DNA from 2 places in the Bacillus sp. 9.4 genome. Region 2 is predicted to be linked to the other one. Evidence: riboswitches for the same ligand, from Rfam matches in the RefSeq annotation. Region 2 holds a riboswitch; the other holds the start of a gene.
The links. A riboswitch is a leader RNA that binds a small molecule or an ion and turns the genes downstream of it on or off. The one in region 2 is predicted to bind S-adenosylmethionine.

Region 1 (7,631 bases), on a different contig from region 2:
CTTGGTTCGGGTCCGATTCGAATCGGTCAGGGTGTCGAGTTCGACTATGCGACGGTTCACTCTGTATGGGCAATTAAACAAGCAGGCTATGAAGCCATTATTGTCAATAACAACCCGGAAACCGTTTCAACAGACTTCAGCATCTCAGACAAGCTGTATTTTGAACCGCTTACGATTGAAGATGTTATGCACATCATTGACCTCGAACAGCCAATGGGCGTTGTCGTACAATTTGGCGGACAAACTGCGATTAACCTTGCTGACGAGCTTTCTGCACGCGGAGTGAAAATCCTTGGAACTTCATTAGAAGATTTAGACCGTGCGGAAGACCGGGATAAATTTGAACAAGCGCTTGGAGAACTTGGTGTTCCTCAGCCGCTTGGCAAAACAGCGACATCAGTTGATCAGGCGGTAAGCATCGCAAGTGATATCGGTTATCCGGTACTGGTGCGTCCTTCCTATGTACTTGGCGGCCGGGCGATGGAGATTGTGTACCATGAAGAGGAGCTGCTTCATTACATGAAAAATGCAGTCAAAATCAATCCGCAGCACCCTGTATTAATTGATAGATACTTGACTGGAAAAGAAATTGAAGTCGATGCAGTATCCGACGGTGAAACAGTCGTCATTCCGGGAATTATGGAGCACATTGAACGTGCGGGCGTTCACTCCGGAGACTCAATCGCTGTTTATCCGCCTCAGTCTCTCACAGAGGACATTAAGAAAAAAATTGAACAATACACGATCGCATTGGCTAAAGGGCTGAATATTGTCGGTTTGCTCAATATTCAATTCGTCTTGTCGCAAGGTGAGGTGTACGTGCTAGAAGTGAATCCGAGATCAAGCAGAACCGTACCGTTTTTAAGCAAAATTACGGGTATCCCAATGGCGAATCTCGCAACAAAAATCATTCTTGGTCAAAAGCTGGCTGCGTTTGGCTATACAGAGGGCCTTCAGCCTGAACAGCAAGGTGTATTTGTAAAAGCGCCGGTCTTCTCCTTTGCCAAGCTGAGAAGAGTGGACATTACGTTAGGGCCTGAAATGAAATCAACAGGTGAAGTCATGGGGAAAGATTCGACACTTGAAAAGGCGCTCTACAAAGCCTTGATTGCTTCAGGTATTCAAATCCCGAACTACGGTTCCGTGCTTTTAACAGTAGCTGATAAGGACAAAGAAGAAGGGCTTGCCATTGCTAAGCGGTTCCACGCGATCGGCTACAACATTTTAGCGACGGAAGGAACGGCAGGCTACCTGAAAGAAGCTTCCATTCCAGCGAAGGTCGTCGGAAAAATCGGTCAGGATGGCCCGAACTTGCTTGACGTCATCAGAAACGGAGAAGCGCAGTTTGTCATCAATACGCTGACAAAAGGAAAGCAGCCGGCAAGAGACGGTTTTAGAATCAGACGTGAATCAGTAGAAAATGGTGTTGCCTGCCTAACATCTTTAGATACGGCAGAGGCGATATTACGAGTGCTGGAAAGCATGACATTCCGTGCTGATCAAATGCCGGCAGTCAACACAAATCAGGAGGCGGCAGTCACTATATGAAAAAAGCGTATTTGACAGTATGTTCTAACCAGCAAATTGCAGACCGGGTGTATCAAATGGTTCTGAAAGGGGAGCTTGTCCAAGGGTTTACAACCCCGGGACAGTTCCTTCATCTTAAAGTGAGCGAAGCGGTTACGCCTCTTTTAAGAAGGCCGATCAGCATCGCAGATGTCAACCTTGAAAAAAATGAAGTCACCATCATTTATCGGGTAGATGGGGAAGGGACAAGACTCTTGTCACTGAAGCAGCAGGGAGAACTTGTGGATGTCCTCGGGCCTTTGGGAAATGGCTTTCCTGTTAATGAAGTTCAACCCGGAAAGACGGCTTTGCTGGTAGGAGGCGGAGTAGGTGTGCCGCCTCTCCAAGAGCTGTCGAAACGCTTGAATGAAAAAGGGGTTAATGTCATCCACGTTTTAGGATTCCAATCGGCAAAGGATGTTTTTTACGAGGAAGAATGCAGGCAGTACGGAGACACGTATGTGGCAACAGCTGACGGAAGCTACGGGGAAACCGGATTTGTCACAGATGTGATTAAACGGAAAAATCTAGAGTTTGATATCCTCCTCAGCTGCGGGCCGACACCGATGCTCAAGGCGTTAAAACAGGAATATGCCCATAAAGAAGTATATCTGTCCATGGAGGAACGAATGGGCTGCGGAATCGGCGCATGCTTCGCGTGTGTGTGCCATACAAACGAAAGTGAGACATCCTATGTAAAAGTATGTCTCGACGGGCCTGTATTTAAAGCTCAGGAGGTGGCGCTGTAATGCTAGAGGTGAAATTGCCGGGACTTGATTTGAAAAACCCAATCATTCCTGCATCAGGCTGCTTCGGTTTTGGAAAAGAATTTTCACGTTTTTATGATTTGTCTTGTCTTGGAGCCATCATGATTAAGGCTACGACAAAGGAGCCGCGCTTTGGGAATCCGACGCCGCGGGTAGCTGAGACTGGTGCTGGAATGCTCAATGCGATCGGTCTCCAAAATCCGGGGCTGGATAGCGTGTTGCATCATGAGCTGCCGTGGCTTGAGCAGTTTGATACGCCGATCATTGCCAATGTCGCAGGTTCTCAAGTCGAGGATTATGTTGAAGTCGCAGAGCATATCAGCAAAGCGCCTAATGTTCATGCTCTTGAATTGAATATTTCCTGCCCGAATGTGAAAACAGGCGGAATCGCTTTTGGCACGAATCCTGAGATGGCTGCCGATTTGACAAAAGCGGTGAAAGAGGTTTCGGATGTACCCGTTTATGTGAAGCTTTCTCCGAACGTGGCTAATATCACAGAAATTGCCTTAGCGATCGAGGAAGCGGGAGCGGACGGTCTTACGATGATCAACACATTAATCGGCATGAGACTCGATTTAAAAACCGGCAAACCGATATTAGCGAATAAAACAGGGGGACTTTCAGGCCCTGCTGTGAAGCCGGTTGCCATTCGCATGGTGTATGAAGTCAGCCAGGCGGTCAACATCCCGATTATCGGAATGGGAGGCGTGCAAACGGCTGAAGATGCCCTGGAATTTCTTCTCGCGGGAGCAAGCGCAGTCGCTGTCGGAACAGCAAACTTTGTGAATCCTTTTGCATGTCCAGAGATTATTGAACAGCTCCCATCTGTTTTGCTCCAATACGGCTATCAATCAATTGAAGAATGCATCGGAAGGAGCTGGAATCATGAAAAACAACCTGCCCATCATCGCGCTTGATTTTGCGTCAGCTGAAGAAACACTTGCGTTCTTAGCGCCTTTTCAGCAAGAACCGTTATTTGTAAAGGTTGGGATGGAGCTTTTTTATCAAGAAGGGCCATCTATCGTGAAACAACTAAAAGAAAGAAACTGCGAGCTATTTTTAGATCTAAAGCTTCATGACATCCCGACTACTGTAAACAAAGCGATGAAGCGCCTTGCCAGTCTTGGAGTAGACCTCGTCAATGTTCATGCTGCCGGGGGCAAAAAAATGATGCAGGCAGCTCTCGAAGGCTTAGAAGAAGGTACGCCGGCTGGAAAAAAACGTCCGTCACTTATCGCGGTAACCCAGCTGACAAGCACATCTGAACAAATCATGAAAGATGAACTGCTGATCGAAAAGTCTCTGATTGATACGGTTGTGCACTACAGCAAACAGGCGGAAGAAAGCGGACTGGATGGAGTGGTCTGCTCTGTTCATGAAGCAAAAGCCATTTACCAAGCGGTGTCGCCTTCATTTCTGACTGTCACTCCGGGGATCAGAATGTCAGAGGACGCTGCGAATGACCAAGTCCGCGTAGCGACGCCTGCCATTGCAAGAGAGAAAGGTTCATCAGCGATTGTAGTAGGACGCTCGATTACAAAAGCGGAAGACCCGGTAAAAGCCTATAAGGCTGTCAGACTTGAATGGGAGGGAATCAAATCTTGAAACAAATCATCGCAAAACATCTATTAGACATCCAAGCTGTATTTTTACGCCCGAACGAGCCGTTCACATGGGCAAGCGGCATTTTATCACCGATCTACTGTGACAACCGCCTTACGCTATCTTTCCCAGAGGTCAGAAACGATGTTGCTTCAGGTATCAGCAAGCTTGTCAAAGAGCATTTTCCTGAAGCTGAAATGATTGCGGGAACAGCAACTGCCGGTATTCCTCATGCTGCTCTTGCGGCTGACCGTTTGAATCTTCCGATGTGTTATGTGAGGAGCAAGCCGAAGGCGCACGGAAAAGGCAATCAGATTGAGGGAGCTGTGCAAGAAGGGCAAAAAACAGTTGTCATTGAAGACTTAATTTCCACAGGAGGCAGCGTGCTTGAAGCTTGTGCAGCTTTACAAGCGGCCGGCTGTGAAGTGCTTGGTGTCGTCTCAATCTTTACGTACGGACTTCCTAAAGCGGAGGAAGCCTTCGCAAAGGCAGAACTGCCATACTACTCATTAACTGATTATGATACGCTCACAGAGGTCGCGCTTGAAAACGGAAATATTCATTCAGATGATCTAAAAAAGCTGCAAACATGGAAACGAAATCCCGAGTCAAAAGATTGGTTTAAAAAATAAAAAATAAATTCAAATGATGTAAAGAGGCTTCAAAGCCTTGATGTACTTGAAAACAGGCTATGAGGCCTGTTTTTTTATTAATCCTATAAAAAAAGTCGGGTTGACTTATGTTAGAATTGTGCTAAAATTTACTACAAATCTAAAAACTTATCAAGAGCGGCTGAGGGACTGGACCTATGAAGCCCGGCAACCTGCATAGTTTGTAAGGTGCTACTTCCAGCAAAATGAATTCCATTTTGAAAGATAAGGGCTACATGCTGTTCCTGTCTTTCTTTCCGCCGGATTGAAAGTTTTTTATTTTAAGAGGTAAAAGGCTATCTGTATATCAGCAGCCGCGAATCACATTACATGGGAAAAGACAACCGGCAGAAAGTTACTGTTTGTTTGTCTCCGAAAGGAGGAAAGAAGAAATGTTAACGTATGATAATTGGGAAGAACCAACGATTACATTTCCGGAAGACGATCCTTATAAAGGAGCGCTGTCAGTTTTAAAATGGGCATACGGCCATTACGGCGATCAGCTTGTTTATGCTTGCAGTTTCGGAATTGAGGGAATCGTTCTGATTGACTTAATTTATAAAGTGAAAAAAGACGCAGAGATTGTGTTTCTTGATACAGGACTTCATTTTAAAGAAACCTATGAAACAATTGAACGAGTGAAAGAGCGTTATCCGGGTCTTAATATCATCCTGAAAAAACCAGACCTCACCCTTGAGGAACAAGCCGAAGAACATGGTGACAAACTATGGGAAAGAGAGCCGAATCAGTGCTGCTATCTTAGAAAGGTCGTTCCTTTAAGAGAGGCGCTTTCAGGACATCCAGCCTGGCTTTCCGGCCTGCGCCGTGATCAAGGGCCAAGCCGTGCCAATACGAATTTCTTAAACAAAGATGAAAAATTCAAGTCAGTAAAAGTTTGCCCGCTTATCCATTGGACTTGGAAAGACATTTGGAGATACACATCCCGGAATGAACTGGACTACAATCCGCTTCATGACCAAGGATATCCAAGTATTGGCTGTGCGCCTTGCACTGCTCCCGCTTTTACAGCAGAGGATTTGCGCTCAGGCAGATGGAATGGTATGGCGAAAACAGAATGCGGACTGCATGAATAAGGAGCTGCAAAATGGAATTAGCCGCTATTTTATTTAGCTTGTTTTTCGCGATGAATATTGGTGCAAGCGGCGCTGCAGCTTCGATGGGGGTTGCTTACGGCTCCGGAGCCATCAAAAAGAAAACCTACGCTTTGATCCTATGCGCAGTCGGTGTCTTTGCCGGGGCGGTCATTGGCGGAGGCGAGGTTGTAAAAACAATCAGCTCCGGCATTATTCCTGAGCAGACGATTACACTGACGATTGTTTGCATCATTATTGGAGCTGCTGCCCTGTCGCTCTTTACTGCTAATCTGCTCGGCATTCCTTTGTCGACAAGTGAAGTAACAGTCGGCGCGGTTGTCGGCGTGGGAGTGGCTTATAAAGTATTGTTTGTGAACAATCTTCTGATCATTGTGTCATTTTGGGTTTTTGTCCCGCTGTTCGCTTTCGGCTTCACCTATTTCGTATCTAAGCTGTTTCGTTATTTTAAGATTGAAGTAAAATCTTCTAAAAAGCAAAAAATCCTCGGCATTGTTTTGTTAGTTGCCGGATTTTTCGAAGCATTCTCTGCCGGCATGAATAACGTGGCGAATGCTGTTGGCCCGTTAGTAGCTGCCGGTGTGCTTGATGTCGGAAAAGGAACCTTGTATGGAGGAGCTTTTGTTGCTCTTGGCGCACTGTTATTAGGCCGGCGAGTGCTAGAAACAAACGGGAAGAAAATTACGAGATTCTCCAAAGGGGAAGGCATTCTCTTATCCGGTACAGGAGCGGGACTGGTGATCATCAGTTCTGTATTTGGGATGCCGGTGCCCTTGGCGCAAGTCACGTCATCGTCTATTATCGGAATAGGCATGGCAAAAAACGGTCCGAACGTGTTCCATAAACAAGTTGTTCAAACGATGCTGAAGGTATGGATCGTATCGCCGTTTTTATCTTTATCGATTTCTTATCTGCTTGTATCCTTGTTTTTAAAAGCAGATTATTATTCGATCTTTATCATGGTAAGTGTGCTTTTAGCGACGGGCGGTGCCGTCAGCCTGACAAAGGCCATTCGTAAAGAGAGACGCTCAGTCCACGAACAAGGCGGGGGAATCTGATCATTAATCTGAGTAATTTTATAAGTTAACTAGGAGGAGATGGATATTATGAGCTTAGCACCACACGGAGGAACATTAATAAACAGAGTAGATGAATCATATGATGTGAGCGGCATTCAAAAAGAAATTGAACTTGATTTAATTTCTTTCGCGGATTTGGAATTGATCGGTATCGGTGCATACAGCCCGATTGAAGGTTTCTTTAATGAAAAAGATTACGTATCTGTGGTCGAAAACATGCGTCTTTCTTCCGGCGTTGTCTGGTCTCTTCCAATCACGCTTCCGGTCGATGCGCAAAAAGCAGCGGAACTGTCACTTGGTGAAACGGTAAAGTTAACGTATGAAGGAGAAACATACGGCGTTATCCAAATCGAAGACCTGTATGTGCCTGACAAACAAAAAGAAGCTGTCAATGTGTACAAAACAGATGAACAGGAGCATCCTGGTGTTAAAAAGCTGTTCAGCCGCGGCAATACATATGTCGGCGGGCCGATTACGTTGATTAAAAAAGCTTCAAAACAGTTCCCTGAATTTACATTTGAACCGTTAGAAACGAGACGCCAGTTTGCGGAAAAAGGCTGGGAAACCATTGTCGGTTTCCAAACAAGAAACCCTGTTCACAGAGCGCATGAATACATTCAAAAAACGGCTCTTGAAACAGTAGACGGCTTGTTCTTGAATCCGTTAGTAGGTGAAACAAAATCTGATGACATTCCAGCTGATGTACGGATGGAAAGCTACCAAGTGCTTCTTGATCATTATTACCCGAAAGATCGCGTTTTCCTTGGTGTCTTTTTAGCGGCGATGCGTTATGCAGGCCCGAGGGAAGCAATTTTCCACGCGCTTGTCAGAAAGAACTACGGCTGCACACATTTC
Region 2 (7,631 bases):
ACAGCTTTACCCGGGATGCCGCCTTTCGTCAGCTGACCGTATGCTTGTGGGGCCTCTTTCTGTTCCGCCAAGTTAAACAACATCCGCCCTGTGCTGAAAATACCGCTGTTGCATGAAGACAGCGCGGCTGTCAACACGACAAAGTTAATGATGCCTGCAGCTGATGGAATGCCCACTTTTTGGAACGTGAGAACAAATGGGCTTCCCTGAGAGCCAATTTCCTGCCACGGATAAATAGACATAATGACGAATAAAGCGCCTACATAAAAAATCAAAATCCGCCAAAATACTGTATCAATTGCTTTGGCTAACGATTTTTGCGGGTTTTTCACCTCGCCAGCCGTCACCCCGATCATTTCAATCCCTAAATAGGCGAACATGACCATTTGAAGAGACAATAGAACCCCTTTTAAACCATGAGGGAAAAATCCTCCGTTGTTCCACAAATTACTGATTCCAGTTGCAATGCCCCCATTACCGACTCCTGCAATAATCATCAATAAACCGACAGCAATCATGGATAAGATCGCAACAATTTTAATCAATGCGAACCAAAATTCCAGCTCACCGTAAGCTTTGACAGCCAGGAAATTAACACCCGTCATAATGACCAGCGCCGATAATGCCCAAATCCAGTTTGGCACGTCCGGAAACCAGAACCCCATATAGATGCCGACAGCAGTAATTTCGGCCATACAGGTGACAACCCATAAAAACCAGTAGTTCCACCCTGTTAAATAGCCTGCAAGCGGTCCCAAATAATCACGCGCATACCTGCTGAAGGAGCCTGCGACCGGTTTTTGAATGGCCATTTCCCCAAGCGCTCTCATAATAAAAAACATGACCAGGCCGCTTGCGGCATACGCTACCAAAATACCAGGCCCTGCTAATTGAATAGCTGATGCGGAGCCGAGAAACAACCCTACTCCTATAGCAGCTCCTAAAGACATTAAAGAAATATGCCTTTCTTCGAGTCCGCGGTGCAGCTCTTGTTTTTGTTTTTGCATGCTTCTTCTCCCCTAGAAAAAAATATCATTAAATCATTTTTCTGAATATTCCGTATGAATTGGGTAAACCAATGATGATGGAGAAATAAAAGGATAACAACAAGGCTTTCGACTACTCGAAAGCCTTGTTGTCTGTTACACAAAGATGACTTCTTTAGGCTGATGGCTCAGCTCTTCAGGCATATACCGTTTTTCAATATTGATGCTGTGCCAGATCATAAAGATCAGTACAGTCCAGATTTTACGACTGTTATCAGCCTTGTCCGCACAATGGTCTTCAAGAAGCTGAAGGACATAATCCTTATGGATATAAGCATCCGTTTGGCTTTCCTGAATAATATTCCGCACCCATTCGTTCATTTCATTTTTCAACCAATGACGGATCGGTACAGGGAAACCGAGCTTTTTGCGGTTTAATACGTGCTCAGGCACAATTCCTTCAGCGGCTTTGCGAAGAAGATACTTCGTCGTGCCGTTCTTCGTTTTCAGCTCATCAGGAATTTTTGAAGCGACGTCGAATACGACTTTATCCAAGAACGGCACACGCAGTTCCAAAGAATTCGCCATCGTCATTTTATCCGCCTTTAACAAAATGTCGCCGCGCATCCAAGTGTGGATATCGACATACTGCATTTTGTTGATATCGCTGTACGAGCTGCTTTCTGTAAAGTAAGTCTTCGTCACATCGCGATATGAAAGGTTCGGATTATAATGCTTCAACAGCTGCTTTTTGACAGACTCTTCAAAGATTTTCGCGTTACCGATATAACGATCCTGAAGCGGAGTGCAGCCGCGCTCAAGCAGGCTCTTTCCTCTCATACCTTCAGGCATAACAGCAGCAACGTGCAGAAGCATCTTTTTCAAGCCGGACGGAATCCGTTCAAACGGTTTAAGCGAAAGCGGTTCACGGTAAATGTTATATCCGCCGAAGAGCTCATCCGCTCCTTCACCTGATAAAGCAACCGTTACATGTTTTTTCGCTTCTTTTGCAACAAAGTACAACGGAATCGCTGCCGGATCAGCAAGCGGATCATCAAAATGCCATACGATCTTCGGAAGCTCATTCATGTATTCCTCAGGCGAAATGACTTTGCTGATATTTTCAATGCCCAGCGCCGCTGCCGTTTCTTTCGCTACATCAACCTCACTGAAGCCCTGCTGTTCAAAGCCGACAGAGAATGTTTTTAAGCTTGGATGAAATTCCTTCGCAACAGACACAATAAAGGAAGAATCAATCCCGCCAGACAGGAATGAACCGACAGGAACGTCACTTCTCATATGAACGTTTACAGAGTCATAGATCGCGTCTCTGACTTCTTTCACAAGCTTGTCTTCTTCAGTCTGAACCGGCTTGAAGTTCGCTTTGAAATACGTTTTGAATGTGATATCGCCGTCCGGGCGGATTGTGAACTGTGAACCCGGCTCTACTTTTTTCACATGGGCATCAAGTGTGCTTGGTTCAGGAACAAATTGGAAAGACATGTACTGCTGCAATGCCTCTTTATCTATTTCAATATCATTCTGAGCAACCATTAAACTTTTTCTCTCTGAGGCAAAATAAACCTGATCATTGATCGTTGTGTAGTACAACGGTTTAATGCCGAATGGATCTCTTGCCCCATAAAGCACATGATCGTTTTTATTCCAAATCAGAAAGGCAAACATACCGCGCAGTTTGGACGCCGCTTCTTCTTTATAGTGACGGTAAGTCGCAAGAAGAACCTCTGTGTCCGAATCCGTGTTGAATGTGTACCCCTTTGCTTCAAGTTCTTCTCTCAGTTCAATATAGTTATAGATTTCTCCGTTAAAGATAATCCAATATGTTTCATCTTCATATGATAAAGGCTGTCCGCCATTTTCTACATCAATAATGCTGAGCCGTCTGAATCCGAAGCCGACGTGCTCATCATGGAAATATCCATCACTGTCAGGACCGCGGTGAACGATCATTTGGTTCATTTGTTTGATTAGTTCTTCTTGATCAGCGGTTTGAGCTAACGGATGCTTGTTAAAAACCCCGACAAATCCACACATAGTATTGCCTCCATAATTAAAATTGTCATCATTGAACCCCTATTTATAGACGCTGTGAATAGTATTTGGTTTCACAGTTATGTAAAAAAATAAACATGAATACAACGATAAAAAAGGGAAAGCCGCTTAACCAGTAAGCGGCTATAAAATTATTCTCCTAACGCTTCTTTACGCAGCTGCTCCGCTTTGTCTGTGCGCTCCCATGGAAGGTCAACATCGTGACGTCCAAAGTGGCCGTACGCAGCAGTTTGTTTGTAGATCGGACGGCGCAAATCAAGCATTTTGATAATGCCGGCAGGTCGTAAATCAAAGTTATTGCGAACAACTTCAATCAGTTTTTCCTCAGAAGCTTTTCCGGAACCGAATGTGTTGATTGAGATTGACACAGGCTGTGCAACACCGATCGCGTAAGCAAGCTGTACTTCGCAAGAATCAGCAAGCTCAGCCGCAACGATGTTTTTCGCAACGTATCTTGCCGCATAAGCTGCAGAACGGTCTACCTTCGTCGCGTCCTTACCTGAGAACGCGCCTCCGCCGTGGCGTGCATAGCCGCCGTACGTATCAACGATGATTTTGCGTCCTGTAAGTCCCGCATCCCCTTGAGGGCCTCCGATTACGAAACGTCCTGTAGGGTTGATGAAATATTTTGTTTCTTCATCAATCAGTTCTTCAGGAACAACCGGATTGATTACATGTTCTTTAATGTTGCGCTGAATTTGCTCAAGTGTAATTTCAGGATGATGCTGAGTTGAAATCACAATCGCGTCAATGCGGACTGGTTTGTTATTTTCATCGTACTCAACCGTTACCTGTGTTTTGCCGTCAGGGCGAAGGTACGGAAGAATATCTTCTTTACGGACTTCACTTAGGCGGCGGGCTAATTTATGGGCAAGTGAAATTGGAAGAGGCATAAGCTCTTTCGTTTCGTTGCACGCATAACCGAACATTAATCCTTGGTCACCCGCACCAATCGCTTCAATTTCTTCGTCGCTCATTGTGCCTTCACGGGCTTCAAGCGCTTGGTCTACGCCCATCGCGATATCAGCAGACTGCTCATCAATTGATGTTAAAACCGCACAAGTTTCCGCATCAAATCCGTATTTCGCACGTGTGTATCCGATTTCTTTAATGGTTTGGCGAACCGTTTTCGGAATGTCAACATACGTAGAAGTTGTGATCTCTCCGCTTACAAGAACCAAACCTGTTGTCACAGATGTTTCACAAGCAACACGCGCGTTAGGGTCTTTCTTTAAAATTTCATCTAAAATGCTGTCAGAAATCTGGTCACAGATTTTATCCGGATGCCCCTCCGTAACAGATTCTGATGTAAATAAACGACGATTTTTACTCATGATTTGCTTCCTCCTGCACAAGGCCTCCCGAAAGACCTTGTATATATGATACGGAACTCGCTCCCTCTTATACAATGTACAGTTATATTAGAGAATGTTAATTGGCATATTTATGAAATAAAAAAACCTTTTCCATCGAGGAAAGGGTTTGGTCTTTGTGCCTTTCACTCTTATCGCTCAAGGAATCATACAACCTTGCAACAGGTTAGCACCTTGGTTGTCTCACTCAGTTGAACATAATAAATAACAGAGAAACCGGTTGCTGGGCTTCATAGGGCCTGTCCCTCCGCCAGCTCGGGATAAGAGTATCCGCTCAATGAAATATCTTATCGTAAAAGGGTTTGCAATGTCAATATGATTCAGAAGAAATAGGCACCTATATTGAGGGAAAACAATGGAAATGCACACACAAAAAATAATAAATAGTATAGACTATTTGAAAATATATGTTATACTAATTCACAATTAGCAAAACACAAAAAACGATAAAGGAAGGTTTCATATGAACTCAGTTGATTTGACCGCTGATTTACAAGCCTTATTAACATGTCCAAATGTGCGTCATAATTTATCAGCAGCACAGCTAACAGAAAAAGTCCTCTCCCGAAACGAAGGCATTTTAACATCCACAGGTGCTGTTCGCGCGACAACAGGCGCTTACACAGGACGCTCACCTAAAGATAAATTCATCGTGGAGGAAGAAAGCACGAAAAATAAGATCGATTGGGGCCCGGTGAATCAGCCGATTTCAGAAGAAGCGTTTGAGCGGCTGTATACGAAAGTTGTCAGCTATTTAAAGGAGCGAGATGAACTGTTTGTTTTCGAAGGATTTGCCGGAGCAGACGAGAAATACAGGCTGCCGATCACTGTCGTAAATGAGTTCGCATGGCACAATTTATTTGCGCGGCAGCTGTTTATCCGTCCGGAAGGAAATGATAAGAAAACAGTTGAGCAGCCGTTCACCATTCTTTCTGCTCCGCATTTCAAAGCGGATCCAAAAACAGACGGCACTCATTCCGAAACGTTTATTATTGTCTCTTTTGAAAAGCGGACGATCTTAATCGGCGGAACTGAGTATGCCGGTGAAATGAAGAAGTCCATTTTCTCCATTATGAATTTCCTGCTGCCTGAAAGAGATATTTTATCTATGCACTGCTCCGCCAATGTCGGTGAAAAAGGCGATGTCGCCCTTTTCTTCGGACTGTCAGGAACAGGCAAGACCACCCTGTCGGCAGATGCTGACCGCAAGCTGATCGGTGACGATGAACATGGCTGGTCTGATACAGGTGTCTTTAATATTGAAGGCGGGTGCTACGCTAAGTGCATTCATTTAAGCGAGGAAAAGGAGCCGCAAATCTTTAACGCGATCCGCTTCGGGTCTGTTCTGGAAAATGTCGTTGTTGATGAAGATACACGCGAAGCCAATTATGATGATTCCTTCTATACTGAAAACACGCGGGCAGCTTACCCGATTCATATGATTGACAACATCGTCACTCCAAGCATGGCCGGCCATCCGTCAGCAATTGTATTTTTGACGGCTGATGCCTTCGGAGTCCTGCCGCCGATCAGCAAACTGACGAAGGAGCAGGCGATGTACCATTTCTTGAGCGGTTACACGAGTAAGCTCGCCGGAACCGAACGTGGTGTAACGTCTCCTGAAACGACGTTCTCTACATGCTTCGGCTCACCGTTCCTGCCGCTTCCTGCTCACGTCTATGCTGAAATGCTCGGCAAAAAGATCGATGAACACGGCGCTGACGTTTTCTTAGTCAATACCGGCTGGACCGGGGGCGGCTACGGCACAGGCGAACGAATGAAGCTTTCTTACACTAGAGCAATGGTCAAAGCAGCGATTGAAGGTAAATTAGAGGATGCTGAAATGATAACTGACGATATTTTCGGCCTGCACATTCCGACACATGTTCCTGGCGTTCCTGATCATATCCTTCAGCCTGAAAACACATGGACCAACAAGGAAGAATACAAAGAAAAAGCAGTCTACCTTGCAAATGAATTCAAAGAGAACTTTAAAAAGTTCGCACATACCGATGCCATCGCCCAGGCAGGCGGCCCTCTCGTATAAAAAACAAAAGCCAAGAGCAATTATGCTCTTGGCTTGTTTTAATTGACGGAATGCAAAGAAGTCAGCTTGTATGTAATGATGGTCCGGCCTTCTTCCCATTGAAGCTTCTGCACTTCAGCTGTGCCTGACTTTTCGCCGAACTTTGTTTTGCGTACATCCATTGGAATCTCCATCGGATATACACGGTATCCGTCCTTCTCTAACGTGAATATATTTTCATCTATGCGAACTTCTTTTCCTTTTGTCACAATCAGTGTATTAAATTCAACAGGCATTCCCACAGTGAAATCCCCTTTCGTTCTCTTTTTTCTTTATCATAACATATTTCACTGTCAGCGGTTTTTCATCCATTGTGTGAGCTGCCGTACGATACGCCGGTTTTCTTTTGGCGGGAAATAATGTGTGAATGTACTGTAGTACCATGTCTCCACCGGCTTATGCAGTTGTTTTAGCTTCTCTTCAAATAAATAGGAATGCTGAATCGAAACATTTTGGTCTTTTTCTCCATGGATTAACAGCACGGGAGCCTGAATTTTGTTTACTTGGTCAAACGGTGTTCTCCATTGATATTCCTCAGGCACCTTTTTCGGTGTTCCGCCGATGACTCTTTTCATCATTCGCCGCAAATCCTGCCGCTCCTCGTATGTAAGAATCATATCACTGACGCCTCCCCAGGAAACAAATGAAGCTGCCTGCCTGCCCATTTCGATCGCAGTAAGCATTCCCATAATTCCGCCGCGGGAAAAGCCGAAGATGTGGACTCTATCCTTCTTGACATTTGGGTGCTGCTGAAGCAGGCGAAAAGCAGAAAATGCATCCTCCCTGTCTTCTCCGGCAAAATCCTCATTGCCTTCTCCTCCTTGATTTCCTCTGTAAAAAGGAGCAAATACCACAAACCCTTGGGATGCAAACTGGATAATCCGGCCTGGCCGAACCATGCCCACGCTTTTAATCCCGCCGCGCAAATATAAAAATCCGTCATATTGTCCCGGTTCCGCCGGCTCAGCCAGAAGCCCCTTAACCCGTAATCCATTTGACAGGTAGCAGATCGTATACAAACGCACATGCTGGCTCGGCGACGGAAATCTACTTTTCTCTACAATCAAAACAGCCGCCTCCTTTTTTTCTATATGCTTTCCTTACTCCAAAATT

Region 1: linked by a shared signal. The riboswitch ahead of ACZ07B_RS08310 (phosphoadenylyl-sulfate reductase) and the one ahead of metK (methionine adenosyltransferase) in region 2 are both predicted to bind S-adenosylmethionine.

The regions. Positions count from the first base shown of each region.
Region 1 is NZ_JBVFMU010000002.1:348,090-355,720, reverse strand. Features, by position in the region: gene carB (carbamoyl-phosphate synthase (glutamine-hydrolyzing) large subunit) at 1-1,548, shown strand, start outside; gene pyrK (dihydroorotate oxidase B electron transfer subunit) at 1,545-2,315, shown strand; gene ACZ07B_RS08325 (dihydroorotate dehydrogenase) at 2,315-3,250, shown strand; gene pyrF (orotidine-5'-phosphate decarboxylase) at 3,219-3,938, shown strand; gene pyrE (orotate phosphoribosyltransferase) at 3,935-4,567, shown strand; SAM riboswitch class I at 4,712-4,817, shown strand; gene ACZ07B_RS08310 (phosphoadenylyl-sulfate reductase) at 4,978-5,679, shown strand; gene cysP (sulfate permease) at 5,691-6,755, shown strand; gene sat (sulfate adenylyltransferase) at 6,804-7,631, shown strand, end outside.
Region 2 is NZ_JBVFMU010000001.1:1,129,997-1,137,627, forward strand. Features, by position in the region: gene alaP (alanine permease AlaP) at 1-1,007, opposite strand, end outside; gene asnB (asparagine synthase (glutamine-hydrolyzing)) at 1,143-3,041, opposite strand; gene metK (methionine adenosyltransferase) at 3,191-4,393, opposite strand; SAM riboswitch class I at 4,561-4,699, opposite strand; gene pckA (phosphoenolpyruvate carboxykinase (ATP)) at 4,896-6,479, shown strand; gene ACZ07B_RS06560 (DUF2584 domain-containing protein) at 6,518-6,760, opposite strand; gene ACZ07B_RS06565 (alpha/beta hydrolase family protein) at 6,812-7,585, opposite strand.